2 regions of the Undibacterium sp. TJN25 genome follow, and region 2 is predicted to be linked to the other one. Evidence: predicted binding sites of a transcription regulator. Region 2 holds the regulator's gene; the other holds the start of a gene.

Region 1 (15,298 bases), on a different contig from region 2:
TTTATGCAAAGATGAAAATGCAGCCGACTTCTTCGCAGGCTGGAGATTATTCCGCCACGCTGACTTACCTGAACGCAATCAAGGCAACCGGCACGGATAATTCTGATAAGGTGATTGCGTATATGAAGGCCAACAAGATCAACGACATGTTCGCCAAAAACGGCACGATACGGCCGGACGGCCGCATGGTGCATGACATGTACCTGATGCAGGTGAAGTCACCTGCGGAATCCAAATACCCTTGGGATTATTACAAGCTGGTGCAGACTGTGCCGGGGGATCAGGCATTTACGCCAAAATCCGAAAGCGCTTGCGCGCTGTGGAAATAACCCTGCTATAAAAATAAATATATTCTTGGACCAGAGCTGCGCTGCAGAAAAGCGTGGGTTTCCGGGGCCGTTGACGCGGCAGCTGAATCATTTCCCGGGACAGATGGCGTCCATCTTTCCGCACCGCTCAAAACCTCATGCGCGCAGCGATGCGATCCGCATGCTGTCCCGGATGGTGGGGACGCTGTTATAGGCAGTGTGGCAGAGCCGTAATGCAAAATCCCGCCTGCGGCGTTTGCCGCAGGCGGGATTTGTCCGGCTTGACTAAGCTTGATGTAGCTTAAGCTTGTTTGCTTTTTGCAGATTTACGGCGTGATGCCAGGCCCAGCAATCCCAGGCCGATCAGCGACAGGCTGGCTGGCTCAGGGATAGTGCCAACATCGACATTGATCGCCGAACGGCCTACTTCACGTCCTGCGAGGTTATATGCCACCAGCGCAAAGCTGTATTCGCCGTTGGCATTCGGATTGAAGGTTCCTGCCGGCGGAGTGATCACTCCTGGAAAGCCTGTTGTCAGGAAGCTGAACCCCAGGTTTTGCGAATCCTGCAAGGTGGTCCCGCTGCCTGTCAGATTCCATGCGCCAAGCAGGGATGCATCAGTATCGACACCTGGATTAAAGTCGTAGAACAGTTTGTACGTGAAGTCGGACAGGCTGCCGGCGCTGACATTGACGTAGTAGTCAAAATTCCAGGTCGACGCATTGCCGCTGCTGACGCCAGGGTTTGCCAAATAAGTACCTGCGCTGTTGTTTCCCAGGTTGGGGCCGACGCCACGCTGTGTTGCCGCCAGACCCAGCGTCAGTGTGCCGGTCCTGGCTTCCACCACGGTTATTGCACTTGGATCTGTAGGGATGCCGCTGCCGCCATAAGTTGCCGCTGGAAGGTTGGCAAACGTTGTGTAGGTTGGCGTGATCGGTGCGGCGAATGCTGTCAGCGTCGAAGCGGCAAGTGCGATTGCTGTAAGTGTGCGCAACGTGGTTTTGATCATTGTTAGTTCTCCCGGGTATTATTACTTTTTGGAAATCTGAAATCAGATTTTGACTTGGTGTTGTTACCTACAGTCATGACTAAGCAACATCCGTGCTCATTGCAAGATTGTTAAATTTTATTGATTGAAATCAAGTGCTTGAAAAAAATAAATGCATTGATGCATCTGTTTATGGAGAGCTTGCGAGGACATTTGTAAAAACGCCCGACAGATATGTCGGAATTTGAAAGCAGAAATCGCGGTAGTTACTGCCCATTGCGGAAGAAGATATCCGATATGTGTGGAACTTCCGCCCATTTATCTGAAGCTGTAACAGCCTCACCATGTGTGTACAGAATGCGCTGTATCACCGGATGACCGGTATTCCACGCAGCGTGTCATTTACATCACACATCAGGAGAGAACATGAACACAGTAAGCGTGGCCCGCAATCTCGCGGGCAATACAGCGGGCAAAATCCGGGTCGGCATTGTCGGTGCAGGCACCTGGGCCGAATACGGTCACATCCCCTCGCTGAAGCTATTGCCGGAGTTTGAGATTACCGCGGTGTTCAGCCGCGATCAGAAAAAGGCCGATGCGGTAGCACAGCGCCACGGCATCCGCTATGCAGTCAATTCGCTGCAGGCGCTGGTGCAGCATCCGGAAGTGGACCTGGTGCTGGTGCTTACACCTGCGCCGCAGCATGAGGAGGGCATACGCGCCGCCATCGCCGCCGGCAAGGATGTGTATTGCGAATGGCCCTTGACGCCGAGCCGCGCGTTGTCTGAAGAACTGATGCAGCTGGCCGACCAGGCCGGCGTGCGCCATATCGTCGGCCTGCAACGCCGGCTGGCGCCCGGCTACCGCTATGTGCGTGACCTGCTGGCGCAGGGCTATATAGGCGAACTGCGTTCGATACGGCTGCACATCAGTGTCGAATATTTCCAGCGCCACCGTATCGCCGCGCTGTACTACACGGTGCCGGAAGCAAACTTCTCCAGCCTGCTGTCGATCTATGGCGGCCATTTCCTTGACGTGCTGTTTACCCATTTCGGCTATCCAGAGACCTTGAGCGGCCTCACCGTCAACCAGTTCAAGGAAGTGACGCTGATAGAAACCGGCGAGACGCAGCCGCATACCAGCCCCGACCAGGTCGTGCTGAGCGGCACCTTCTCCAACGGCGCCGTGCTGTCTGTGCATCTGGAGGCAGGCAAGCGCAATAATTTCGGCGTCCAGCTTGATATCACCGGCACGGAAGGCGACCTGAAAATATCCAACAGCACCAGCTTCGGCGATGCATTCAATCTGATAGAAGGCGCGCGCGGCGATGCGCAGCCGCTCAGGGAACTACCGGTGCCTGCTGAATACGATTGGGTGCCGGCCAGCAGCCTGGGTGGCAGTACGCTGGAGCTGGCGCATCTGTATGCGGCTTATGCCAGGGACGTGCGCGACGGCAGCACGCTGGCGCCGACGTTCAAGGATGCGTTGAAGATGCATGAACTGATCACGCATATCGACACATCCAACCGCACCGGCACCCGCGTCACGCTGGCTTAGGTGGCGGAACCGGCTCTTAACGCGGAGCTGTCTCCTGCCTGCGCTGTTGCGGCGTTGGCGACCAGTGCAAAGTAATCGGCAATGCGCGCGGCACGCCAGTCAAGATCAAGATGGGCTTCCGCCTGGGCGGCGCTATCACAGGCGGCCAGCGCTGCCTTGCCGCCATCGCTCTGCACTATCGGCACGCGGGCGCTGCCGTATTGCCGCAGTTGTGCAGCGACTTCATCCGGCAACACGGGAGCGGACGCCAGCCATTCGCGCGCGCCTTTGAATGCGTCCCTGCGCATCATGTCTATCATGTAATCGCTGACGGAATGCAGGCGCATGGGCGAGCCTGGAGTCCAGCCTATCATCGGCAATACCGGCGCCAGCGACGGTGCCGCATGATTGGCGTACAGCGTCGTGTTCCAATAGCGTTCTGCCACGCGCGCAAAATGCGGCAAGTCGGCAATGGCCAGCAGGCCACTGTCTTCCATGGGCAGGATTTCAACCTTGGGCTTGGTGACGACCACGGTGTCGTTGGACACGTCCACGTACAGCGCGCCGAACTGGAAGGCGTTCTGGAAATAACTCTCCCTCAGTGCTCCCCAGATATGGCGGATGATGCCGCCCCCTCTCAGGAAGGCGACAAGCGCCTGCTCCACCGGATGCTGTGGCTGGCTTAGGCGCTGCTGCATGCGCTTCTGCACATCGAGACTGATTTCGGTGCAGCGGCCTTTCGGGTAGGGCCTTTCAGCATCCTTACTGAGCAGCGGCGCCAGCGCCGCATCGGTTTCCGCGCGTACCGCCAGCAGATACTGTTCCAGTTCCGCCAATAGCGGCGCCAGAAACTGCCGTGTCAGTTCGGCCTGTCTGGAGCTTACCGGCGCAGGCTGCTGGGATAGCAGCGGCTTGTTGGCAGAAATAAGTAGATCTTTTGTCATTGCAGCTGGCTATCTGTCTCTTCTGGATACTTGGGGCCGCGGAGCGACGGTTCCGGCATTTTACCGTAGCCGGCCTTAAGGAAAACAGCCTTCGCTTATCATGGCGGAATGCATGCTGGCGGGGTATCCGATGTATACTAAGGGCAATTGTTAAATATGTTAAAGCAGCCTGTCCCGGCACCTGTGCATATTTGGACCGCGCGCCGCTGCGCAACCGAAGATCGCAATCGCACACATTGCGTGGTGCCCCTAACACTGCAACGGGGAAAACGTGAGCGCTGCTCCTTACGACTACGATATTATTGAAAGGCTGCACACCAGCGAGAGATCGCTGGTCTACCGGGCATCGTCTGCACAATTCAATACGACCGTCATCGTCAAGATTCCCAACAAGGAATCTCCTTCCTTCCAGGAGATTGCGCAGTTCAAGCGTGAGCATGCAATAGCGCAGCGTTGCGCGCATACGGGCGTGGTGCGGCCGCTGGCGCTGCGGCAGGATGCCGGGCGCTGGACGATGATACAGGAAGACATCGGCGGCCATTCACTGAACAGGTTGCTGCGCGAACACTGGCCGCACAATGGCGATTCCGCGCCCGGACTCGTGTTCCCGCTCGACGATTTCTTCGATATCGCGTTGCAGCTGTGCGCAGCGCTGGAAGTTGTCCACGCCAACGGCATCATCCACAAGGACATCAATCCTTCCAACATCATCTGGAACCATGCGCAACGCCGCCTGCAACTGATCGATTTCGGCATTGCCTGCGAACTCGGGCAGGAAGCGCAACGCATAGACAATCCGAATACGCTGGAAGGCACTCTGCGCTACATGGCGCCGGAGCAAACCGGGCGCATGAACCGCATCATCGACTACCGCGCCGATTATTACGCGGTCGGCGCGACCTTTTATGAGCTGCTGACAGGGCGGCCGCTGTTCGCTGCGACCGATGCGATGGAACTGGTGCATTGCCATATTGCGCGCGCGCCCGACTGGTCGTTGCCGCAGCTGGCCGCCTTGCCGGAGGCGCTGCTGTCCGTATTGCAGCGCCTGCTGGAAAAGAATGCCGAGCAACGCTACCAGAGCCTGCATGGATTAAAACGAGACCTTGAACTATGTCGGCAATTGGTGCAGGAGCCCGCGCAGGCGCACAGTCTGGCTGCGGGTTTGTCGGACCACAGCGGCAAGTTTCTGATTCCGCAAAAGCTGTATGGCCGCGAGCGCGAGATTGAGGCGCTGCTGGCGGCGTTTGAACGGGCCAGCGCAGGGCCCGGCGAGATACTGCTGGTGGCCGGCTATTCGGGCATCGGCAAGTCGGCTGTCATCAATGAGGTGCATAAACCTATCGTGGCGCGGCGCGGCTGTTTTGTGTCGGGCAAGTTCGACCAATATCGCCGCCATGTGCCATACGCTTCATTGATCCAGGCGTTTCAGGAACTGATCCGGCAATTGCTGAGTGAGCCTGAAGAGCAGGTGCAGCAATGGGCGGGCAAGCTGCGTGAGGCGCTGGCTGCCAATCTTGGCGTCATCATTGAACTGATACCTGAACTTGCACTGATCACCGGTGCGGCAGAGCCTGTGGCGCCATTGCCGCCTGTGGAATCGCAAAACCGGCTGAACCGTGCGTTCCAGCGCTTCGTCCAGGTGTTCTCATCCGCGTCTCATCCGCTGGTGATCTTCCTCGACGATTTGCAGTGGGCGGATGCGCCCACGCTGAAGATGATAGAGCTTTTCCTGCGCGAGCCGGATGAACGCTACATGCTGTTTATCGGTGCCTACCGCGACAACGAGGTGGACGGCGCCCATCCGCTGATGGCACTGCGCGACACTTTGCATGCAACAGGTGTGCGCATGACGACGCTGACGCTGGCTGCGCTGAGCGAGCCTCACGTGGCCCAGCTGAACGCCGACACCTTGCGCGCCTCCGTCGCAGAATGCGCACCGTTGACGCGGCTGTGCTACCAAAAAACCGGCGGCAATCCCTTTTTCGTTAACCAGTTCCTGCATGCGATCCACGATGCGGGCCACCTGCGCTACCACTTCGGGCAAAACAGCTGGCGCTGGGATATGCAGCCGCTGGAAAATGCCGACTACACCGACAACGTGGTTGACCTGATGCTGGAAAAAATCCGGCGCCTGCCGCAAGACACCCAGCGCATGCTGCAGCTGGCTGCGTCCGTCGGCAACCGCTTCACCCTGGAAACACTGGCCGTCGTCAGCGAAAAATCCCTGTACGCGGCGCAGCAAACACTATGGCCCGCGCTGAAGGCCGGCCTGATTCACCCGCTGGACCATGCCTATAAATACCTGGATGAGGACGAGCCCGCTGCACAGATAGGCTACCGTTTTTTGCATGACCGGGTGCAGCAGGCGGCCTATGCAGTTGCTGAAGAAAACCAGCGGCAGGAAAACCACCTGAAAACAGGCCGCCTGCTTTACCTCCATGCGACTCCGGAGATGCTGGAGGAGCAGCTGTTCGCCATCACCGACCAGCTCAATGCAGGGTGCGGCCTGATGACGGATGTGGATGAACGCCTGTTGCTGGCCGGCTTGAACCTGCGGGCGGGCGCGAAAGCGCGCAGCTCGGCGGCGTTCCAGGCGGCGCTGCGTCACATGCGTATAGGCGCAGCCTTGCTGCCGGACGCTGCATGGCTGCAGCATCCGGATTTGTCTCTGGACTTGCAGCTAGGCGTAGCAGAGACCGCCTATCTGTGTGGCGAATTCGATGCTGCGGAGGAGGTGTATCCTGTGGTGCTGGCACGTTACGATGCGCCTTTGCAGAAAATCCGCTGTCTCAGCGTGCAGGCTCACCAATACCAATTGCAAGGGAGGCTGCTGGATGCCATTGCCGTGCTGCGAGGGGGGCTGGCGCTATTGCAGATTGATATCCCGGACGACGATGCAGCATTGATGGCCAGCGTGAACGCTATCGCGGCCGACAATGAGAGCCTGCGTGCCGGCAAAAGCACGGAAGAACTGCTGGCGGCCGGCGACCTTCAGGACCCGCACTCGGTTGCTGCCATGCAAATGATGCAAAGCATCTGGGTTTCCGCCTATTACGCCGGCAAGCAGCCGCTGAGCCAGGTCATGCTGCTGTCGATGGCGCGGCTGTCTCTGTCGCAGGGAAATAGCGATTTTACGTCGGCAGCCTATGTGGGCTATGCATCCTTCAAGGCGACGCGCGCACAAAACGACAGGCCCGATTACAGCTTCGGCGCGATGGCGCTTGAACTGGCGAACCGCCGCACTGACCTGAAGACCCGCGCTTTGACCTGCCTAATGTTTGCCACGCTGATCAACCACTGGTCGCGCCCCCTGAGCATTTCCGGCACATTGTACGACGATGCCTTCGGCTATGCGCTGGACAGCGGCGACTTCGTCAATGTGGGTGTGGTTGCCGCTGTGCGCGCGACCGACAAGCTGATCCTGGGGCAATACTTGCCGGATTTGCTGCAGGCCACCGAGCGCGACGTGGTGCTGATGCGCGCCAACGGACAGGCCAACCTGGCCGACTGCACTGTCGCAGGTGCGGTGCAGCCTATCAAGGCATTGATGGGCCAGACCGTGCGCGAAGGCAGCTATGACGATGCGGCCTTCAGTGAAGAGCGTTTCATGGCTGACTATGCCGGCTCGCGCCTGTACCAGGCTTATTTTTTGCAGGGGAAAATTCGCAACGCGTATTTGTTCGATGGTGCTGATGCAGAAGTGCTGGCCGGCCAGCTGGACGTGGTGGCGCAGATGCTGCGCGGCCAGGCAAAAGTGCCGGAGGCCAGCTTTTACGCCGCGATGGTCTGGATACGCGCACTACGGCGAAATCCTCAGCGCGCGGATGCCGCTGCATTGCTTGAGCGTTTGCAGGCCTTGCAGGACAAGCTGGCTTCGTGGGCAGAATTTGGACCGCATAACTTCGCCGCCAGGCATCTTTTGCTGCAGGCTGAAGTCGCGCGCTACCACCAGGACGTGCCGCTTGCCATGCGCCGCTACCAGCAAGCCATCGATGCTGCGCGCGACACAGCTTATATCAACATCCAGGCGCTGGGCAGCGAGCTGTGCTCCGAATTCTGGCTGGAGCAGGGCCAGCACCGCGCCGCCGAAGTGTTTTTGCGCGATGCGCTGTCCCATTACCGCCAGTGGGGTGCGGAAGGCAAGGCGGCCCAACTGGCTGCGTTGCATGAAAACATCCTGGGGCCCTCAGCCTCTTCCCGGCACGCTGCGCCGCGCATACGGCCCGCAGGCCTGGGGCTGATCACGGAGAGCATCATCACGGCGACCACTGCCGCATCCGTCAACGCTGCGCTGGACCTGGCTTCCATCGTCAAGGCTTCGCTGGCCTTGTCGAATGAAGTCGGCCTGCGCAAGGTGCTGCAGCGGCTGATCGCCATCGTGCAGGAAAATTCCGGTGCACAGGTGGCGCGCCTGCTGTTGCTCAGCGGCGATGTCTGGCGGCTGGAAGCGGATATCGCCGGCGACAGCGTAACGGTACTGCAGTCGCGCATGGTGATCCTGGACGCCGGCAGCGACCCGCAGTTTCCATTGTCGATGCTGCGCTACGCCGCCCGCACCGGCGCGGAAGTGATTGAAGACCGCATTGCCAGTTCGCTGCGTTTTTCGGGAGACCCGTATGTGCTGGAGCATAAACCGGGATCGGTGATGTGCCTGCCTATCCGCCAGGCAGGGCTGGTCAGCGGCATGCTATACCTGGAAAACAACCTGGCGGAAGCATCCTTCACGGCAGAGCGCGTCGAGTTCCTGCGCATCCTGGGCGCGCAGGCGATGATTTCGATTTCGCACGCGCGGCTGTATGACAGCCTGGAGCAGCGAGTCGCAGAACGCACCGCCCAGCTGGAAGACGCCAACCGCAGGCTGGCCACGCTTTCTGCAACTGACGGCCTTACCGGGCTGGCCAACCGCCGCCATTTCGATGAAGTGCTGGGCAGCGAATGGGCGCGGGCCACGCGCACCCGGCAGCCGCTGGCCGTCATCATGATCGACGTGGACCACTTTAAAAAATATAACGACTACTACGGCCACCTGGCCGGCGATGAATGCTTGAAGACCGTCGCGCGCGTGCTGCAGGAAGGCACGCGGCGCGCCAGTGACCTGGCAGCGCGTTACGGCGGCGAAGAGTTTTCCATCGTTTTGCCGAACACCGACGCCGTCGTGGCCCAGCGGGTTGCCGACGCCATGCGGCGTTCCATCGAAGACCTGAACCTGCCGCATGAGCGTTCTGCGCTCGCCAGGCTCACCATCAGCGTAGGCGTTGCCATCGAGTCGCGCTGGGGCGGCGGAGATTCGGAAAGCCTGGTGCGCACTGCCGACGACGCGCTTTACCGCGCCAAGCGTGACGGGCGTAACTGCGTGGCCCTGACTCAAGGCTGACCTCAGGCTGATCAAAGGCCGATAACGCATTCAACCCTGCCCGGCACCATGACGTTGGGATGTCGGTAAACTTTACAATTGTTAATATTTTCTGCACGCCAATTATTCAGCGCGTCTTTGTTTTGTTTGTAGGTAATTGATTTAAAAGATAAATATCATTTATTTTGCCGCTGGTACACTATTTGCTGTAGGGAATGGTGTACGGGAGAGACATGCCAGCAAAGCCGGCGTGTTAATTATTAATGGCATTCGAATGCCTATACCTAAAATAGATCATGAAACTTTCAATCAAATACCTGTTTTCCCTTTGCCTGGCGCTGGCCTCGCTAAGCGCTTCCGCCACGCTGATTCCTTCTTACGACAAGTTTGGCGCCTTGCCGCAGGCTACATTTGGCGGCACCGGTATTTCGAACAGCAATGTCGCGATATCAACCTTGAACCCTACTGTTTCCGTTTTTGGTCACGAGATTGGGCTCGGCACAGTAACACTGGGGCTGACAGCTACTGGGCGCTATAACGACCCTGCCCTGACTAACGATGGCCATGGTACTTTCTTTTCTGCGGCAGGGGCTGATCAACATGACGCGTCGTCCGTTTTCCAGAAACTGGCGCTTTGGAATATTGATTTTTACATCGGTGGTGATGCTTTGGCGTTGGCGCAGTATAGCTATCGCCTGCTGGTGGACGTTGATCCTACCAGCGGTGAATCGTTTAAGACAATCGACATCGGTCTATTCACTGGTGCGCAAAACTCCATGAACATGGGCTTTGACTTGGACGAACTGCTCTATAACTATCACTTTAATCCGTTGACGGCGGGTCAATATAGCTTCCAGCTGCAAGCCGTTAATTCCAAGGGTATCGTTGCAGATTCTACTTCCATTGTTGTACGGGCAGTCCCAGAACCTGCATCACTGGCCCTGTTCGGCATTGCACTGATCGGCTTGTTTGCAGTGGCGCGTCGCCGCCAGGCCTGATTCACCTTCAGACACTTCTGCTGAAAACGGCCCGGAATGAAATTCCGGGCCGTTTTGCATTGAGGGGTCGTATTTCCCCATGACGTGAAGTGATCGCATGTGCTGCCGTACAGTGCTAGGCTGGACTAGGCGCGGCTTGTTCCTGACCGGCCGAGTCCGGCGCTACGTTATCCAGCCCGGTTTTTCTCTCGAATCCGCTTGCGCCCGCCCCCCAATCAATGGCGCCAGGTGTTGTTACTGTCCGAAGTTACCGTCCGAACTATTTGCAAAATAGGCTTGACCGCCTGTCACATGTCAGATATTGTTTACACGTGAAATCAAAAAACTTATTACTTGATGGGGATCAGATGCTGGCGATGCTGGCGGCGCTCGCCAATCCGCACAGGCTGCGCATCATGGCGGCACTGGAGACGGGCGGACGCAATTACGTCAGTCAACTGGCACGCGAGATCGGCATCAGCCGTCCTTTGCTGCACCTGCATCTTCAGAAGCTTGAAGGCGCGGGTCTCGTCATCAGCAAACTTGAGTTGTCGCACGACGGCAAGGCGCTCAACTATTTTGAAGTTTCCAACTTTGCCATCGAACTGACCCCGGCCGCGATTGCCGAGGCGGCGAAGTCCCTGACCAGCAACCCTGAAGCGTAGAGGCTCATATGTCCGAAAGTGTCTTTTTTGCAGCGTTCTTTTTCCCGGCCGCCGCAGTGGTGATTGTCTTTTTCATGAAGTATGTATCGGCCGTTCTGCAGGCCAGGGTACGCCTGGGCCAGGATGAAGCCTATCGAGAAATTGCGGCCAAGGCAGCGACCGCCCAGGCCGAGACGGCGGCGGCGATCGCCTCCCTGGGGGCGACGCTGGCTGATATCCAATCCCGGCTGAACGGGCTGGAGAAAATTCTGAAGGAAGTCGAATAGGAAGTGGAGCAGCCAGCCGCACAGTCGGCAGGTAGCTCGCTTCAAGCACTCATCAGGCAAGAAAAACCATAGAAGGAGCACAGGCCATGAATGAAGTTTCTCTGATTCGTCTCTACTTGTTGCGGGGCATGTACCTGCTCGTCGTCGTCGGGCTCGGCATTGTCGTCCTGCCGGGAGTGATCCACCACGACACCCCTTGGACGCCGTCGGGAGGCGTGGTGCAGTGCATGCTGGCCGCTTTTTGGTTTCTGTCGCTCCTAGGGCTGCGCTATCCGTTGCAGATGCTGCCCGTGCTGCTGTGGGAATTGCTGTGGAAGACAACCTGGCTGATCGTGGTTGCCGCTCCACTATGGTCGGCCGGTAAGCTGGACGATCCTTCCTTTGCGATGGTCTCAGACATTTTGTGGGTCGTCATTGTGCCGTTCGTTATCCCTTGGCACTATGTATTTTCACGCTATGTGCAACAACGTGGCGACCGGTGGATCAAATCTGCGTCAGGCGCCACCGCCACCTAGCCGGCAAGGTTCACGCCCATCGGCTGAACGATTAGCGTCATTCCAGCGCTGCCAAATCTGCTACTCCTTTGCGAGCGACTGAACAGTTTCTGTCGGCGTTCGCCATGCCCGATTACATTAAATGAAAGGTGTCACCATGAAAACCATCATCGCCGCGCTATTGATCGCAGCTGGCTTCGTTTCCGGCGCCTGCGCCGCACAAGACAGTTTGGGTTTGACAGCATCGATGTCAGAACGGGAGCGCGTCGACTATCTGCTCAAGCAAAATCAGATGCTGATGGAAGAAAATACAAGGCTAAGAAGCCAGAGCGATCAGCCGAAGACGAAAGAAGAGGCCTTCGCCATTTGCATGCAGGCGGCGAAGGGTGAAAAGAGCGCAATGGCCGCCGAATCCGTGGGCGCACATTGCGATCAATTGCTAAAGCGATAGTCAGATTCGGCCTACCGTTGTCGAAAAAATGTAAAAGAAAGTCGGATAAGCCAAAGCTGCTTTTCTAGATTTGCACGGTTTATTTTAATGAGGTTAGTCATGCTTGTATGGTCCAATGTGGTTCACCACGATAGTTCCCGGCAATTAATGGACGGCGCTGCTGCCTCCATGCCTGCCGCCATTTGCTTGCTGCGCGTGTTGGATTCTGCAAGCGGGTGCGCACGATGAAGAAGCTGCTGCGTTTTCTTGGCTACTGCCTGTTGGCGCTACTTGGTTTTGTCGCGCTATGCGGTGCGCTGTTCGGCTACTTTATTTATTCACCCGATCCTGAGCTGCCGCAACTGTCCGGCACGCTGAGCAAGGGCTCGATAGAGGTCGGCGGGCTCAAGCGCACCTACCTGAGCTACGTGCCGAAGGGGCTGCCGAAAGGTGCACCGCTGGTGCTGGTCATGCACGGTTCAGGCGAAGGCGCTGCGGAAATCCGCACCGGCACCGGTTATGGCTTTGAGCGTCTTGCCGACCAGAACGGATTTGCAGTCGTGTATCCTGACTCCTACAGCTTCGACTGGAACGACTGCAGCAAGGTCGGCGACTTCAGTGCGAAGGGGCGCGAGGTGGATGATGTAGGTTTCCTGACAGCGTTGGTGGATAAGCTCATCATCGATACCGGCGTTGCGCCCGGCCGTGTGTTTGCAACCGGCGTCTCGGCCGGCGGTTTCATGTCGCTGCGGTTGGCATTGGAGGCGCCTTCCCGCTTCCGCGCAGTGGCGGCAGTTTCGGCGAATGTGCCCGCACCGGAAAATTTCAAGTGCAAGCCCGCAAACCCCGGTACTTCCGTGATGATCATGGACGGCACCAAGGATCCGCTGGTGCCGTTCAAGGGCGGTGAGGTTAACCTGCTCGGTATGTTCTACAAAGGCGGCAATGTCCGCTCGGCGCGCGAATCGGCCCAGTATTTTGCCGACTTCAACAAGATCGCCGGCGCGCCTGCAACGATGCAGAATACGGTATCCAACGGCAACGGCGTCGAGCACCTGGGCTGGCACAATGACGGTAAAGCGGAAGTCGAGTTTGTTGCCATTCATGGTGGCGGACACGGCATCCCACAGCCTTACTGGCGGCGTCCGCGGCTGCTTGGTCCATCACCGATGGAGCCGAACGGGCCGGAGATGATCTGGGCGTTTTTTGCCCGGCAACAGTGAGTTATTTGCCTGGCCGGCGACATGCAAGATAACTTACCCGTCCACAGCCAGGTGCGCTTGTTGCAGCGGGCATGCCACCATATCCTCGCCGAGACGACGTGACAACTCGGCGCGCAGCATGTGCAGGCCGTCAATGCGCTGGTCGATGTCTGCCAGTTTGCGCGTGAGTGCAGCCCGCAACTGCGGGCCGGAGGAGTCCGGCTCGGCCAGCAGCGGAAGGTCGGCCTCTATCTCCGCCAGGCTGAACCCCAGCGTTTGCGCCAGGCGGATGTAGCGCAGCCATTCCACGGCTTCCGGCGGGTAGTCGCGATAGCCGTTGGCGCTGCGGCGGGCACGCAGCAGGCCGCGCTTCTCGTAAAAGCGCAAAGTGTCGCGGCTTAGCCCAGTGGCAACGGCGATTTCACCGATTTGCATGCTCAACCCCAAATATCGTTTGACCTTGGAGTGTACTCCATGCTTTAGCATGGGTCATCATTCAAGGAGACTCCATGGCTTTTATCTCAAGTACCACCTTCCGAAAAATCGTCCTCGGCAGCGCCCTCTACGACCTGCTCGTGACGGCGCCGTTCGCCACGCCCTGGAGTTTTGCCTACGTTCATGCCCAGCTGGATGGCATCAACCAGTGGTTGGGCGGCGCTGCGCTGCCGGCGTTTGCTCCCTTCCATGTGCTGTTCGCTTGCCTGCTGGGCAGTGTGGTGCTGATGTGGGCGCTGCTACGCCTTGGCGACCCGCAGCAGCGCTTTGGCCGTTTCGACGGCTTCGCGCGGCTGCTGTTTTCGGTGTGGATGATCTGGGCGCTGGCCGTTACCGGCGCGCCCTTGCTTTGGCTGTTCATCGTGCCCGAGATGGCCTGGGGCGTGCTTCAGTGGCTGCCTGTATCTATCCAGCAGGCAAAGGCAACGAATGCCTGAGCGCGTGCCGGGTATGTAAGGAGCGGGCACCTTGATCGCGCTTTTACATGAGAGTAGGATGCTTGAGCAGCTGTTGCGGCCCGTGCCAAACACGGAGCGGGCTGCGCTCATGTTACGTTACATGCACCGTGGTACATGGTACATGACACGCAAACGTCCTTACGATCCTCGCATACTCTAGGAGCCCATATGAAACGTGTTACTGGCATTGGCGGCGTGTTCTTTAAATCGGCAGACCCGAAGCGGCTGGCCGAATGGTATCGGGTCCATCTAGGGCTGAAGGTTCAAGACTGGGGTGGCGCCGCTTTCGAATGGGCCGGCCCGGACAATCCCTCAGGCACGGGAACAACAGCGTGGAATCTGTTCAAGGAGGACACCGATTATTTTTCTCCGAGTACCGCTGCGTTCATGATCAATTACCGGGTGCATGATCTCCACGCCCTGCTGGCAGCACTGCGTGCCGAAGGATGCCGGGTGGAAGACAAGATTGACGAGTCGGAGTACGGCAAGTTCGGATGGGTCATCGATCCGGATGGCAATAAAGTCGAACTGTGGCAGCCGCCGGAAGGCCAGTGAATAGCGATGCAGGCTTTTAGCAAACGCTACTATGATTCCAGGGCCTCATAAACGCGTTACCCAAGTGCAGCCGGCGCATCCTGGTTTGAGTGTACGGATTCATGGTGACGTTGATTGTTAAGTTCAAAGATCGACGAAGGGGGCATCGATCTTTGATAGGTGCCGCGCTAGTTTCCCAGCCAGACCTTTCCATTCATGCCTGGCCAATCCGAATAGCCGATGGCGTTGCCGCCATACCAGTATTCCTTCGGCGCCTCTGCCGGCGGTGCGTCGTTGCTCAGGCGATGGATCAGGTCCGAGTTGGCGATGAACGGCCGGCCTATGCTGAACAAGTCGTCGTCACCGCGGCCAAGGTCTCCTCAGCCAGGTTCAGCGTATATTGATTGTTCGCGATGCAGACGCCGTTTGCGGCTTCGGGATGTCTGCTCGGAAGAACGGGAGATGGAAGATTTTGGCTATTCAGGCTCAGTGCCCTCTGCCGATTGAGATTTGGGAGGAGGCGTAGTCAATGGTATGCCGCAGCAATTCTGATATACAGCGTTTGTAGCTTTCATTCTTTCGAAAAAATGCTATTTGCCTGGACTTTGCGAGTTTTTATGGGAGGAAAAATGGATAACCATATTTTAC
Region 2 (15,298 bases):
ATGCGCGCTCGGGCTCGGCGCCGCGTCAACAACCTACCCGATAGCCAGGTTTTATATATGAAAAATAATACCCATTTTAGTTCTGCGCGGCTGCCGAAGTCACTCTTTCTGGCGGCCTGTATTCTGCTCCCCGCCGCCGTGCTGGCCGAACAGGCAGACCGCTACAAAAAGATCGACCTAGAAGCCGAATCCTCTGTCCTCGACGACAAGACCAAGATCAAGACCATGACCGGCAACGTGGAGATCACGCGCGGCACGCTGCTGATCAAGACCGACAAGGCCGTCGCGACCGAAGGTGCTGAGGGATTCCAGTTCATCGTCATGACCAGGGGTCCCGGCGGCCAGGCGTTTTTCAGACAGAAGCGGGATGGCGGCCCCAACCTGTGGGTGGAGGGCGTTGCCGACCGCATGGAATACGACGAAAAAACCGAGGTCGTCAAATTCTTCAATAAGGCGCACGTGAAATACCTGGAAGGCAAAAAAGTCACGCAGGAGCAGGAAGGCGAGTTCATGTCGTATGACAGCAAGACCGAGAACTTTGTCGGCGCCAACAATGCGTCGGGCACCAGCGTGTCTGGCGGTGGCAGGATCAAGATCACCATACAGCCCAAGCTGGAAGAACCCAAGCCGGATTCACCGACCACGCAGAACACACAGAAAAAATAATATGACGAGCACCCTTATTATCAGCGGCCTGCAAAAGAAATACGGCGCGCGGCAAGTCGTGCGCGACGTTTCGCTGGAGGTCAAGAGCGGTGAAGTGGTCGGCTTGCTGGGCCCGAACGGCGCCGGCAAGACCACGTCCTTTTACATGATCGTAGGCCTGGTGCCGTCCGACGCGGGCAAGATAGACGTCAACGGCACCGACATTTCTCACCTGCCCATCCACAAGCGCGCATCGCTGGGCCTGTCCTACCTGCCGCAGGAGGCGTCGGTATTTCGCAAGCTGTCGGTGGAAGACAATATCCGCGCCGTGCTGGAATTGCAAAGAGATGAGAACGGCAAGCTGTTGGAAAAGGCCAAAATCGAGGAAAGGCTGGATACCTTGCTGGCCGAACTGCAGATAGAAAAAATCCGCGAAAACCAGGCGCTGTCCCTGTCCGGCGGCGAGCGCCGCCGTGTGGAAATCGCCAGGGCGCTGGCAACCAGCCCGCGCTTCGTGCTGCTGGACGAACCATTCGCCGGCGTGGATCCGATTGCCGTGATCGAGATCCAGCGCATTGTCCGCTTCCTCAAGGAACGCGGCATCGGCGTGCTGATCACCGACCACAATGTGCGCGAAACCCTGGGTATCTGCGACCACGCCTACATTATCAACCAGGGCGCGGTGCTGGCCAGCGGCAGGCCGGATGAGATCGTCGCCAATGAATCCGTACGCAAGGTTTACCTGGGAGAGCACTTCCGGATGTAACGGATACCGCCCCCTATGAAACAAAGCCTACAACTCCGCACCTCGCAGCATCTGGCATTAACGCCGCAACTGCAGCAATCGATACGTTTGCTGCAGCTATCAACGCTGGAATTGCATCAGGAGCTGGAAAACCTGCTGACCGATAATCCTTTGCTGGAGCGGGTGGACGATCCTTTGGACAATGCCGTCAGGTTATTGGCGGACGGCGCCATCAGCGCCACCAGCAGCGGTTCGGACAACGACAGCAGCCCTGTCAACAATGGCGGCGACGAGCCGGTTGCGCCAGTCGACAGTGGCGAAAGCGGTGAAAGCCCAAATGCGACGGATACGACCAGCGCCAATGAAGAGGACTGGAGTTTTGACGACATGCCGCAAGGCTCCAAAGGTCCGGAAGAGGATGAAGGGCGCCCACAGCTGGAATGTGCGCAGACCTCGCTCAGGGAGCACCTGCTGGAACAGATGCGCGTCACCGTCAAGGAAATACGCGACCGTGCACTGATAGAGCTGATCATCGATGCGCTGGACGGCAACGGCTACCTGACGGAATCGCTGGACGATATCCATGGCGCGTTGCCCCTGGAACTGTGCGTGGAGCCGGAGGAGCTGAATTTTGCGCTGAACATGCTGCAGAGTTTCGAGCCGGCCGGCGTAGGCGCGCGCAGCCTTTCCGAATGCCTGGCGCTGCAAATCAGGCGGCTGCCGAAAATCCCTTTCGTCACACGCCGGCTGGCACTGGAAATTGTTGAAAAACATTTAACCCTTTTTGCACAGCGCGATTTCAACAAGCTGAAAAAAGTGCTTACTTGCGACGATGAGGACTTGCGTGAATCTCAGGTTGTCATCAAGCAATGCAAGCCACATCCCGGCGCCGAATTTACTGCCGATGCATCGGACTACGTGGTGCCGGATGTTATTGTCAGGAAATCAAAAAACGGCTGGCAGGTGTTGCTGAACCAGGATGTGATGCCGCGCCTGCGCGTCAACAGCATGTACGCGAACATCATGAAACAGAACCGCGGCGATGGCACACTGAGCTCCCAGCTGCAGGAAGCCCGCTGGCTGATCAAGAATATGCGGCAGCGCTTCGATACGATACTGCGCGTTGCGCAGGCGATAGTTGAAAGGCAACGCAATTTTTTCACGCATGGTGCTGTTGCGATGAGACCACTTGTTTTGCGCGAAATTGCTGATACACTGGGTTTACACGAGAGTACTATTTCCCGTGTCACAACCCAAAAATACATGCTGACCCCGCATGGAATGTTTGAGTTGAAGTACTTTTTCGGTAGCCACGTTGCGACGGAAACCGGGGGTGAAGCGTCATCCACCGCAATACGGGCACTCATCAAGCAATTGATAGGAGCAGAAGACCAGAAGAACCCACTCTCTGACAGCAAGATCGCAGACATGCTGGGTGAACAAGGCATGGTCATCGCGCGACGCACCGTCGCAAAATACCGGGAAGCCTTGAAAATCCCTCCAGTAAGCCTGCGCAAATCCTTATAAAAATCCTGGAATTCCCAGCGGCATTTATTGCAGTAATGCATGCTGATTTTTCAGATTTCTGTAACAAGTCCTTGTAATTGCGTCTTGCATTGCTATATATAATTTAGCTCGATCTTCAGGGCTAGCACCATGCTATATAGCAAGTAACATCTACCATAGGAGCGCCGTATGAATCTCACAATCAGTGGACATCACCTCGAAGTTACTCCAGCAATCCGTGAACATGTGCAAAACAAGCTAGAGAGGATAAGGCGGCACTTCGATCAAGTCATTGATATTGCAGTCATCCTGACCGTTGACAAGCTCCGGGAAAAAGAAAAACGCCATAAAGCCGATATCAATCTTCACATCAGCGGCAAAGACATCCACGTCGAAAGCCTCGCACAAGACCTGTATGCAGCGATAGACACGCTGATCGACAAACTCGACAGGCAAGTCATCAAACACAAAGACAAAATCCAAGGCCACAAAAACGACGCGATCAAGCATATCCCTGATCCTGCCTCCGCTTCCGCCTGACCGGCGCCTGGTACTGGAATAACGAAGGATGCCAACCGGCATCCTTTTTTATTGGGTTCGCCGCACTTGTGACCCGGCCGCAAGCGAACCGGAAACCCCGAAAAATATTTCTTTTACCAAAGAATCGCGGGCTGCCCGGATAAATCGCGCATACGCGCTAAAATAGGCTTTTCATCTCACTACGATCTTTTCCATGAGCGAATACGTCCAGACCTTCGTCCAGAACCAGATAGGCTTTATCACGCTGGACAGACCCAAGGCATTGAATTCCCTTTCCCTGGACATGGTCCGGGAGCTGACACAGATATTGCTGCAATGGCGCGAAGCGGATAATGTCGGCGCCGTCTTTATTTCTAGTTCCAGTGAAAAGGCTTTTTGCGCCGGCGGCGACATCCGCTTCTTTTACGATGCGGGCACGTCCACGCCGAGGGGCGACAGCGCCTTACTGGAAGACTTCTTCACCGAAGAATATGCGCTGAACCATCTGATCCATTTTTATCCCAAGCCGTATATTGCGCTGCTGAACGGCGTGGTCATGGGCGGCGGCATGGGCATTGCGCAGGCGGGCCCTTCATGCCGTATGCGCATAGTCACCGAGCGTACCAAGATGGCCATGCCGGAGGTCAATATCGGCCTGTTCCCGGACGTGGGCGGCGGTTATTTCCTGTCGCGTGCTCCGGGGCAATTGGGGACCTACCTGGGCCTGACCGGAGAAATCTTCAAGGCGGCCGATGCGATTTACGCCGAACTGGCGGATGTCTATGTGCCTACCAGTGCGATACCTGCGCTGATGCATCTGCTGACTTCGACGCAGCAGGCCGATATCCGCGCGGCGATCCGCGAATTTGCTGCGCCGTTTGCAGAGGAAATCAAGCTGGAAGAAAGCTCGCTGGCAACGCACCGCAGCCTGATAGACCAGTATTTTTCCGCCGGCGATGTGGCAACGATCATTGCAACGCTGTCGGAAGACGGCAGCGAATTCGCGCGGCAGACCCTCGCCGTCATGCAGAAGCGCTCTCCGCTACTGGTATGCGTGACGCTGGAGCAGATACGGCGCGGCGCCGGCATGACCGTTGCTGCCTGCCTGCGCATGGAACGCGATATGGTGCGCCATTGCTTCAAGCACGGCGAAGTACTGGAAGGCGTGCGTGCACTGGTGGTAGACAAGGACAACACACCGAAGTGGTCGCCGCCTAGCCTGGGCGAAGTAACGCCGGAAATGATACTGCCCTTCTTCGTATCGGCATGGCCCGACCATGCGCATCCATTGCGTCATTTGGACTGACGCAGCCAAGACGCAGAGTGCAGTAATAAAAAAAAGATGGGGCCCGCAGGCCCCATCTTTTTTAGTCACATCCGCTGCGAGTGATATTGCTTTAATGCTGCTGGCCGCCGCCCAGATAGGCAGCCTTGACCGCAGGATCGTTCTTCAGCTTTTCGGCGGGGCCATGCACCGATATCCTGCCGTTTTCCAGCACATAGCCGTAGTCCGCCACGTTCAATGCAGCGGCAGCAAATTGCTCCACCAGCAGCATCGTCGTGCCTTCCTGTTTCAGGCGCGAGATGATGCGGAATACTTCATCCACCAGGATAGGCGCAAGGCCCATGGAGGGCTCGTCCAGCAGCACCACCTCGGGGTTCAGCATTACCGCCCTGGCCATGGCAAGCATCTGCTGCTCGCCACCGGACAAGGTGCCGGCCAGCTGGTGCTGGCGTTCTTTCAGGCGTGGAAACAGTTCCAGTGCCTTTTCCAGGTCGACCTTGATATCGCCGCGCGGGCGGGAACCGGTGAAGCGGGGAAATGCGCCCAGCAGCAAGTTGTCCGTCACACTCATCGTGGCGAACACGCGCCGTCCTTCAGGAGAATGCGCGAGACCTGCGCGCGCAATCTTGTGCGAATCCAGGCCGGTAACATCCTTGCCATCCAGCGTGACCTTGCCCTCCTTGGGCTTGAGCATGCCGGAGATGGCGCGCATTGTCGTAGTCTTGCCGGCGCCGTTGGAACCGATCAGTGTAACGACCTTGCCCTTCGGGACTTCCAGTGAAATACCGTGCAGCACTTCGACCTTGCCGTACGCCGCGTGTAAATTTGAAATGCTTAACATATCATCCTCGCTTAAGCTGGAACAGGTGCATGCGCGGACTCATCGGCGGCGCTGCCGCCGAGATACGCTTCAATGACCTTGGGATCAGCCTGTACTTCAGCCGGCTTGCCTTCGGAGATTTTCTGGCCAAAATCCAGCACGGTGACGGTATCCGAAATAGACATGACAACGTCCATGTGGTGTTCGATCAGGATGATGGTGATGCCATGCTCGCGGATCTTGCGAATGATCGCCACCAGTTCCTTGATGTCAGGTGCGGTCAGGCCCGCGGCCGGCTCATCCAGCAGCAGCAGTTGCGGGTTCAGCCCGAGTGCGCGGCCAATCTCCAGTACGCGCTGCTTGCCGTAAGGCAGATTGCGCGCCTCCTCATCCGCCAGGTCCGCCAGCCCGGCAAACTGCAGGATGCTGGCAGCACGCTCGCGCGCGGCCTTCTCCTCACGGCGGTAGCGCGGTGTGCCTATCATCACATCGAAGACATTACTGCGGAAGGTATGGTGCAAACCGACCAGCACGTTTTCGGTCGCCGTCATCTCGCCGAACAGCTGCACGTTCTGGAAAGTACGCGCGACGCCGCCCAGTGCGATTGCGGAAGGCGTATTGCCGGAAATCTGCACACCGTTGAATTCGACCGCACCGGCTGTGGGCTTATAGATACCGGTGAGCACGTTCATCATCGTGCTTTTGCCGGAACCGTTGGGCCCGATCAGTCCGTGCACCGTGCCTTTGGCAATACGCAAATCCACCGAATTCAGCGCCTTTAGCCCGCCGAACTGCATCAGTAACGACTTGCCCTCCAGCAGATAACCGGACTTGCCGGCATCGGCGGCAGTGGCCACTGCATGGACGACGCTGTTTTGTGCAGAGACGGATTCGACGTGCTTGCGCCTGCCCTTGTTGAAGAAGCCATTGACGAAGCCGACGATGCCGTCCTGCAGGTAATAGACGACGAACAGCGTCATGAAACCGAAGATCGTCAGGCGCCAGTCGGTGATGTTTTCCAGCTTATAGGAAAATAGCGCCATGCCTATCGTCGCGACTACCGGCACAATCACATTGCGCCAGGTTTTTTTCTTGCTTGCGAGCAGGTAGGCAGAACTCAGCACGGCAGCCACGACCGCCACGATGGCGATCTGCCGGAACAGGTCGATGTCGGCGAGCAGGCTCGGCAGCATGACGACGATCAGTGCACCGAGCAGGGCGCCGCTGCGAGTCTTGCGACCGCCCATGATTACCGCCAGCAGGAACAGGATGGTTAGTTCAAAATTATAGGTATTTGGAGAAATGTATTCTTCTGAATAGGCATACAGGCTGCCCGACAGGCCGGCCAGCGCGGCGCTGATCACGAAGGCATAGACCTTGTAGCGGTATACCGATACACCCATGCAGTCTGAAGCAATGGGACTATCGCGCAAAGCTTCAAACGCGCGGCCCAGGTGCGATTTCAGGATGCGGTGCACGACGATCAGCGACAGCACCATCAATACGGCGACCAGGTAAAAATAGCCGACTTCCGTCAATTTTTGTCCGAAGAAAATGGGCTTGGAAATTTTGATACCCATCGGCCCTTCTGTCAGGAAGCTCATTTCGTTGATCAGTATCTGGATGATGGTGCCGAACGCCAGCGTCACCATCGCCAGGTAAGGACCGGTAACTCGCAACGCCGGCAGCGCCAGGATGGCGCCGAAGATGGCCGTCAGCACGATACTGGCCGGCATCGCCACCAGGAAAGGCAAGCCCAGTTTCAGATACAGTACACCTGTGGTATAGGCTCCGATGCCGAACAGCCCGGCATGGCCCAGCGACACCTGGCCGGTATAGCCGACGACGATGTCCAGGCCAAACAGCAGGATGGCGTAGATGAGGATGGTCTCCGCCAGATGGATATAATAAGGATTCGGAATCAGTATCGGGAATATCGCCAACGCGGCAATGCCCAGTACTGAGAGCGCAATGATTTTCTTGTTCATGTTCTACACTTTCTTGATGGCGGCTTTGCCAAACAGCCCGGCAGGCTTGAACGCCAGCACCAGCAACAACAGTAATAATCCCGGCACTTCCTGGTAGCCGGTAGAGATATAGAAGCCGGTCAGTTTTTCGGCAATGCCGAGGATCAGGCCGCCGACGATGGCGCCGACGCCGGAAGTCAGGCCGCCGATAATCGCGACCGCAAACGCCTTCAGGCCCAGCGCAGAACCAATGGTGACACCGGTAGGCACCAGCGGAGCAATCATGACGCCGGCAAATGCGGCGGCGGCGGAAGACAGTCCATAGGAAAAGGTAATCACCATCCGGGTATTGATGCCCATCAGGCCGGCGGCATCGCGATCATTCGACGTAGCCACTACCGCTTTGCCATAAATGGATTTGCGGTTAAAAATTTCGACGGCGGCCATGATCGCCAGCGCACCGATGACGACTACGACCTGCATGGGCTGGACGTTGGCGCCGAACACCTGGAAAGGTGCGGCAGACAAAGGCGAAGGGAAAGGCAGATCGTCCTTGCCCCAAATATTTTCAGCAACGTTCTTGAAGATGATAGCCAGTGCGATAGTCGACATGATCCAGCCGAACTCGGACTTGATCTTGATCGCCGGGCGCACGCCTATCCACTCCACCAGCATGCCCTGCAGGGCGCCGAATACCAGCACCACGGGGATCATCAGCCAGTAGTTCATATAAGGGCCGCCATGTACATTGCCGACCAGGCTGAGGCCGACCATGGCACCCAGCATCAAGGCTTCGCCCTGGCCGAAATTCAGGGTACCGGAGGTGGCGAATGTGAGCTGATAGCCGAAGGCGACGACCGCATAGATCATGCCGAGTGCGATACCGCTGATCACAAGTTGTAAGAGGATTTCCATTTTATTCACCTGGCACGGCAGCAGCTGCCGTATTGCTTAAGATTTACTTAATATGCTTAAGAAAAGGGCCAGTCACAAGAACTGGCCCATTACAGATCTGAGTGTTGCCTCGGATCTAGTAGCTAGCGTTAGCGTTTTGGCTTATTTGGCGAGAATGACGCGGCCGTTTTTCACTTCACCGAAAGCAACCATACCTGGCTTGATGGCCTCATGATCATCATGCGTGAATGGCTTGTTGTAGGTAGCGACAACACCTTCCACTTTTTCATTCAGGTTTTCCAGCGCCTCACGTACTTTTGCGCCATCGGTCGAGCCGGCCTGTTTGATCGCAGCTGCCAGCAGGTACACAGAATCGTAACCCTGCGCCGCAGATACCGGTGAAGGCATGCGGTCTACTTTATAGGCCTTCTGGTAGCCGTCGATGAAGGATTTGCGCTTCGGCGTATTGCCATCCTGGATGAAGGTTTGCGGCATCAACGTGCCATCGCCGTTCTTGCCGGCGTTGTCAATGAAGTTACCCATGGACAGCGTCCAGCTGCCTATCATCGGTACTTTCCAGTTCAGTTTTTCCATGCCGTTGGCAATCTGCGCGAGCTCAGGGCCGATGCCATAAGTCAGCACGACTTGTGCGCCTGCCTGCTTGGCCTTCAGCAACTGCGCTGTCATGTCCACGTCCTTGAGGTTATATTTCTCAACAGACACTGGCTTGATGCCTTTTGCACCCAGCGCTTTTTCCAGATCTTCGCGGCCCAGCTGGCCGTAGTTGGTGGAGTCTGCGAGGATCGCCACTTTGGTGAATTTTTGCTTGGTAACGGCTTCTTCCACGATCATTGCAGACTGGATCGTATCATTGGCGGCATTGCGGAAAACGTAGTTGTCCTTGAACTCCGGTGCGGCGAACTGCTTGGCAACGATAGTGCCGGTTGCAACGTTGTTGATGACGGGGATCTTGGCTTCCTGGTAAAAACGCTGCGATGCGAGCGCAACGCCGGTGTTGGCATAGCCCAGGGTCGCAACTACTTTTTCCTTATTGATCATTTCCTGCGCAACCTGCACACCGCGTTCGTTCTTGGCTTCGTCATCGCGTTCGACCACTTGCAGCTGGCGACCCAGGACGCCGCCTTTGGCATTGATTTCTGCTACGGCAAGCTTGACGCCATCGCGCATTGATACGCCCATCGGCGCGGAACCGCCTGTGAATGGACCGGAAACGCCAATCTTGATCGGTTCTGCGGCAATACCTGCGGCTGCCCAGCTTAACAACGCGCCTGCAACCAAGGTTTTCATTTTGTGCGACATGTCTATCTCCTGTTTATGAATTATCGTGAATACTCAAAAAGCTTCAGATCGTTTTTGTTATAACCACAAATTGTATGTGCGTTAAATCCTTGCAGCAATCATAAATCCATGCGGCGGCGCAACATAAGCTACTTAAGTGGTACTACCGAGAACACAGCAAATCTTGCCTGCAACTCCCGCCAAACTGCTCCGTTCTCGCGCGGCCAAAAAGCCAAGCTCGTAGAGCTTAATCCATATTAAGGAAACACATCTTTTTTTATCTGAAAAGCTTTTCATCCCATGGTGAAATCTTTTTCATCTGAAAAAGCGGCGCAGCGGGAATCGCACCCGCGATCCCCTTGCGCACTGTTGTTAAACGCTCCGGCGAGCATTCAGGTTTACTTGAGCAAGCCGAATACTTTTCCGATGATCTTGCTGCCCGACCCTATCGGATCCTGGCGTATTGCCTTCTCTTCTTCCGCAATCATCAGATACAGGCCATCCACCGCACGCTGCGTGACATAACCTTCCACTGTGGCTTCCTTGCCGGACACCGCCCCCAGCCGGGAGGCCTGCCCCATCACGCTATTGTATTTGGCGGACAACCCCGCTTTGTCGGTGACTTTCTTCACGATAGGCTGAAACTGGTCGGATAACTGCGCCGAAGTTTTTTCCCTGAAGAAATCCGTCACCGAGGTTTCTCCTCCTGTCAGGATGTTCTTGGCGTCGGTGACCGACATGGACTTCACCGCGTTGACCAGCAGGGGCTTTGCCATCGGGACAGCGGCTTCCGCTGCGTGGTTCATGGACACCACCAGTTCATCAAGCTGCTGGCCCTGGCCAGTCATCTTCAGCAAGGGACGGGCTTTTTCCAGGATCGACGGCAACTGTATCTTGACCTTCTCATTATTGAGGAAACCGTTTTCGGCGCCCAGTTTGGCAACCGCCTGGGACGAGCCCTTGTCGAGAGCGGCCTTGAGGCCGGCACTCGCATCCTGGTTGCTCAGGTCGCCAAGGGAAAGTGCCAGCGCGGCAGTGGAAGCTGCCAGCAGCGAAGAAATAAGGACGGGTTTGAACAAGTAGTGCAGACGCATGCTGATCTCCGTGAAATTTAAAATAACTCAGGATACTTTAGCATGTCCGAGTGGACAGAACTGCAATGAATTGTGTCCCGGACTTGCGACCGGAAATGGCGTAAAGCGGACTATACCTCGTCCACAGAGAACAGACGGCGGTATTCACGCATTGCATAACGGTCAGTCATGCCGGCGATGTAGTCGGCGATCTTTCGAGCCTGCACCGGGCCTTGCGGGTTGCCGTCTTTTACCTGGTAGTCCGGCGGCAGCAGGATAGGCTCCGCATGCATCGCATTGAACAATTCGCGCACGGTCTTCCTGGCCTTGGCTGTCATGCGATTGACAAGATAGTGGCGGTATAAATTCTCATGCAGGAAACGTTTCAGCAAGCCGGCCTGCACGCGCATTTCTTCCGAGAAGCTAATCATGCCAGGTCCATTGCGCACATCCTCCAGCGTCTGCGGCGCAAATTCGGCAATGCGTTTTTGCGAACTCTGGATCAGGTCCATAATCAGCGCATTGACCATGCGGCGTATCGTTTCCGATATCGCCCTGCGTCCTGCCAGGCCGGGATAAGCCGCCTCGACCTCGCGCCGGTAGCGGGCAAAAAAATCCAGCTCCATCAACTGCGTTTCCAGTATCAGACCGGAGCGCAGACCGTCATCGATGTCATGGTTGTTGTAGGCAATTTCGTCCGCCAGGTTGGCTAGTTGCGCTTCCAGCGTGGGCTGCTTTTTGTCGATGAAACGCTGGCCGATATCGCCCAGTGTTTTGGCATTGCTCAAGGAGCAGTGTTTCAGTATGCCTTCACGCGTTTCAAAGGTCAGGTTCAGGCCATCGAATGCTCCGTAGCGCTCCTCCAGCTCATCGACGACGCGCAGGCTTTGCAGATTGTGCTCAAAGCCGCCGAAATTTTTCATGCAGTCGTTCAGCGCATCCTGGCCGGCGTGACCAAAAGGAGTATGACCAAGATCATGCGCCAGTGAGATGGCTTCAACCAGGTCTTCGTTCAGCCTCAGCTGACGCGCAATCGAACGGGCAATCTGCGCCACTTCCAGGCTGTGCGTCAGGCGCGTGCGAAACAGGTCGCCTTCGTGGTTGACGAATACCTGGGTCTTGTATTCAAGGCGCCGAAACGCGGTGGAGTGAATAATACGGTCGCGGTCGCGCTGATATTCAGTGCGGGAATAAGATGCCTCCTGCGCGAAGCGCCGTCCGCGCGAACTGGCCGGCTGTGCGGCATACGGCGCCAGAGGGGAATTGGAGGCATCATTGGGCATGGCGATGTCCGGGTTCAGATGCAGGCGCGCAGGGTAGCCAGCAGACTGTCCTGCGGCACGGAGGTGATAAGCGGTGCGCCGAGGGGTTTGAGCAAAATGAATTTGATCTGCCCCCCCTCGTTCTTTTTGTCGACTTCCATCAGTTCCAGCCAGCGGGCTTCGCCCAGGTCCGGCGCCTTGACCGGCAAGCCGGCCGCTTCTACCAGGCTCTGCAGCCTGACTTTACTGACATAGTCGATATAACCCAGGCGGTAAGACAGGTCGGCCGCCATCACCATGCCGCAACCAACAGCCTCGCCATGCAGCCACACGCCGTACCCCATGCCTGACTCTATCGCATGGCCGAAGGTATGGCCGAAGTTCAGGATGGCGCGCAGGCCGCCTTCCCGTTCATCCTGACGCACGACATCAGCCTTGATCTGGCAGGAGCGCAGCACCGCATACGCCAGCGCCTCTGGATCCCGCGCGCGCAGCTTGTCCATATTGGCCTCAATCCACGCAAAGAAGGCCGCGTCGATGATGGCACCATGTTTGATTACTTCGGCCAGGCCGGCCGACAGTTCACGGTCCGGCAAGGTGTCGAGGGTGGAGGTGTCGGCAATGACCGCCTGCGGCTGGTAAAACGCGCCTATCATGTTCTTGCCGAGGGGATGGTTGATGCCGGTCTTGCCGCCTACCGAGGAATCGACCTGCGACAGCAGCGTAGTGGGAATCTGCACAAAAGGCACGCCGCGCATATAAGAAGCCGCGGCATAACCTGTCAGGTCGCCGATGACGCCGCCGCCCAGTGCGACCATGGTCGTTTTGCGGTCGCATTTGGCTTCCAGCAATGCATCGAACACCTGCATCAGGCTGGCCCAGTTTTTCTGCTCTTCACCGTCTGGCAGGATCACTGTCGTTACCTGTTTACCCGCGGCGCGTAATATGTCCAGCAGCGACTCCAGATAAAGCGGCGCCACCACGGTATTGGTGACGACGGCTACCCTCTCGCCCTTCACATGCCGGATCAGCAGCTGCGGATCGGCCAGCAGGGAAAGCCCTATGTGGATGGGATAGCTGCGTTCGCCAAGGTCGACTTGCAGGGAATGTTGCGCTGTTTGCTGCATGATGAGATGTTCGGAAATTTTTGTATTGCCGGTACCGGACAATAAGTCCAGATGCCCCAATATGGATTGCACCAGGTGCTGCACATTGGGACGGCCGGTTTCTATGATCAGGTGCGCCACCTCCAGGTAAAGAGGTTCGCGCTGTGCCGACAGGTCTTCCAGTTTCTTGCGCGGATCCGCCGTTCTCAGCAAAGGACGATTCTTGTCGTTCCGGGTACGCTGCAAAATGCTGTTGATGCCTGCCCGCAGGTAAATGACTGTACCACGGCTCTGCAGATACTGCCTGCTTTGCTCGTTCAACACGGCACCGCCACCGGTTGCCAGCACAATGCCTTGCTGCGCCGTCAGGTCGCGGATGACATCCGCTTCGCGCTGCCGAAAGCTGGCCTCGCCCTCTATCTCAAAGATGACAGGAATAGAGACCCCGGTACGGGCCTCTATCTCATGATCGGAATCAATGAAGCGCTTGTTGAGTTTTTTTGCGAGGGCCCGGCCAACCGTGGTTTTGCCGGAGCCCATCAAGCCTACTAAAAAAATGTTTCCAGACATTCAATGCCGATACTTGCACCTTTTGATGCAGAAAAAAAACTAGCTTCCGTGGTAATTAAGGGTTAATTGCTTCGTGGAGCGAGTGCCTTTCGGCGTTGTTATCACTACAACCGGCTTGACTGAAACGACTGTCGCCGCCGCAGGGGAACAAGTGCCGGGAGGTGCAACTGTCAACTGGACTGAAGTTGCTTCCGGTCCAGCAGTAGATGGTTCAGGGATACTAGTAGGGTAAGCCGTAACCGTAGAATTGGTAAGGTTCTCGATTGTCACCGCGCTACCCGTCGGCAGTATATAGCCGTTTTCATCCGTCACTGTAAAGTTTATCGTCTGCGGTGCACACGAAGTGCTGAAATCAAAAACAGGAATTGTAGAAAATTGTGCATGAGAGCCGCTATTAATAAAAAACGTTCCGCTCGTCAGAGTCTGGGTTGCATTTGCCGAGGTCACCAATACAGTAACAACAGACGCTCTTGGATTTTGGCTACGCCATGTAACAGAACACGTTCCATTCACTGTCAGGCAACGTGAAGTATCCGACGTGCCGGCATCACCGATAATGGCGCCCGCATTCGTCGTAAACACTGCCTGCGTGCCATTTGCCACTACGCCACCGAATTGATCCGCCATAGAAACAGTTACAGAATTGGTTTCTCCATCAAAATCTATACCTTCTATATCGCTTTTTACCCTGGATACAGACATTGCTGTTTGTGTCGGTTGCCCGGTCGTTACTGTTACCGTATCCGACAATGCAGAGATAGCGGTGCCATCTATTGTTGCGATCACCCTTACAGTGGTCGGAGTTGCGCCGGAATTAACCGTTACGGTAATTTTGCCGGTTGAATCCGAAATGCCTGAGGCCGCACCCAAGGTAACCGCATTGGTTGTTGGAAGACTGAAATTAACTTTTACATTGGCAATACCTGCGTTGGTGCTGTCTACCACGGTAAATGTAAGCAACGCTGCTTCGGTACGGCCATTCCCACCCGAACCCTTCAACACAATGGATTTATCGGCAGGAACAGCCGAGGTGAAATTTATGGCGCTGGGGGTAATAGTTGCAGAGGTAACTGTGTAAGTTGCCGTCGTAGTGACCGCCGTGGTGCCAGTTACCGTTGCTGACGCGGTCAAAGTGCCTGCGCCGGTACTCGCACCGGCACCCGGTTTCAAGCTAATTTGCGCCACGCCATTTGCATCAGTCAACGCAGTACCACTAATAGGCGAGAGAACGGCGATTACGCTATCCAGCGTAAAGGTGACAACAATATTCTTTGCCGGGGCACCCGTTGAGTCCGTAGCCGTTGCTTTTGCTGTCAGCCCGGCAGCCGTAAGAACATTACTTGCCGCGCCACTGGAATCCGATAAGCTCAATACAATTTGGCCGTTAGCAGTTGTGCCCGTTCCGCCTGTACCTGTTCCTCCCGTGCCCGTACCGCCACCCTGAACCGGCGTTCCCGCCGAGCCGCCACCGCCGCCGCATGCGGCAAGAATGGCGATTAACAAAGATGCCGTCAAGGCTTTAAATAGTTTTACCACGCGTAGCTCCATACTGAACAGGGTCAATTTTTGTCGGTTTATAGTTTGCTTACTTCACGGACATGCGGTCT

The links. The regulator sigma-54, encoded in region 2, starts transcription at its own class of promoters, with help from an activator protein. The targets are predictions, from matches to a motif close to TGGCANGNAANCTGCTTT.
Region 1: the regulator sigma-54 is predicted to act here: its motif matches at 1,398-1,415, upstream of ACO0LO_RS26940 (PEP-CTERM sorting domain-containing protein).

The regions. Positions count from the first base shown of each region.
Region 1 is NZ_JBMPPM010000016.1:37,254-52,551, forward strand. It holds gene ACO0LO_RS26935 (ABC transporter substrate-binding protein) at 1-329, shown strand, start outside; gene ACO0LO_RS26940 (PEP-CTERM sorting domain-containing protein) at 610-1,317, opposite strand; gene ACO0LO_RS26945 (Gfo/Idh/MocA family protein) at 1,723-2,853, shown strand; gene ACO0LO_RS26950 (hypothetical protein) at 2,850-3,776, opposite strand; gene ACO0LO_RS26955 (diguanylate cyclase) at 4,048-9,150, shown strand; gene ACO0LO_RS26960 (PEP-CTERM sorting domain-containing protein) at 9,426-10,127, shown strand; gene ACO0LO_RS26965 (ArsR/SmtB family transcription factor) at 10,475-10,771, shown strand; gene ACO0LO_RS26970 (hypothetical protein) at 10,780-11,037, shown strand; gene ACO0LO_RS26975 (hypothetical protein) at 11,124-11,552, shown strand; gene ACO0LO_RS26980 (hypothetical protein) at 11,689-11,982, shown strand; gene ACO0LO_RS26985 (alpha/beta hydrolase family esterase) at 12,207-13,184, shown strand; gene ACO0LO_RS26990 (MerR family transcriptional regulator) at 13,218-13,598, opposite strand; gene ACO0LO_RS26995 (hypothetical protein) at 13,673-14,095, shown strand; gene ACO0LO_RS27000 (VOC family protein) at 14,285-14,671, shown strand; gene ACO0LO_RS27005 (hypothetical protein) at 14,839-15,003, opposite strand; gene ACO0LO_RS27010 (flavin reductase family protein) at 15,280-15,298, shown strand, end outside.
Region 2 is NZ_JBMPPM010000004.1:645,986-661,283, forward strand. It holds gene lptC (LPS export ABC transporter periplasmic protein LptC) at 1-44, shown strand, start outside; gene lptA (lipopolysaccharide transport periplasmic protein LptA) at 58-666, shown strand; gene lptB (LPS export ABC transporter ATP-binding protein) at 668-1,411, shown strand; gene ACO0LO_RS13020 (RNA polymerase factor sigma-54) at 1,427-2,917, shown strand; gene hpf (ribosome hibernation-promoting factor, HPF/YfiA family) at 3,086-3,436, shown strand; gene ACO0LO_RS13030 (enoyl-CoA hydratase/isomerase family protein) at 3,630-4,721, shown strand; gene ACO0LO_RS13035 (ABC transporter ATP-binding protein) at 4,813-5,541, opposite strand; gene ACO0LO_RS13040 (ABC transporter permease subunit) at 5,553-7,508, opposite strand; gene ACO0LO_RS13045 (branched-chain amino acid ABC transporter permease) at 7,512-8,402, opposite strand; gene ACO0LO_RS13050 (ABC transporter substrate-binding protein) at 8,544-9,701, opposite strand; gene ACO0LO_RS13055 (DUF4197 domain-containing protein) at 10,079-10,774, opposite strand; gene ACO0LO_RS13060 (deoxyguanosinetriphosphate triphosphohydrolase) at 10,885-12,036, opposite strand; gene aroKB (bifunctional shikimate kinase/3-dehydroquinate synthase AroKB) at 12,051-13,691, opposite strand; gene ACO0LO_RS13070 (hypothetical protein) at 13,731-15,227, opposite strand; gene pilQ (type IV pilus secretin PilQ) at 15,277-15,298, opposite strand, start outside.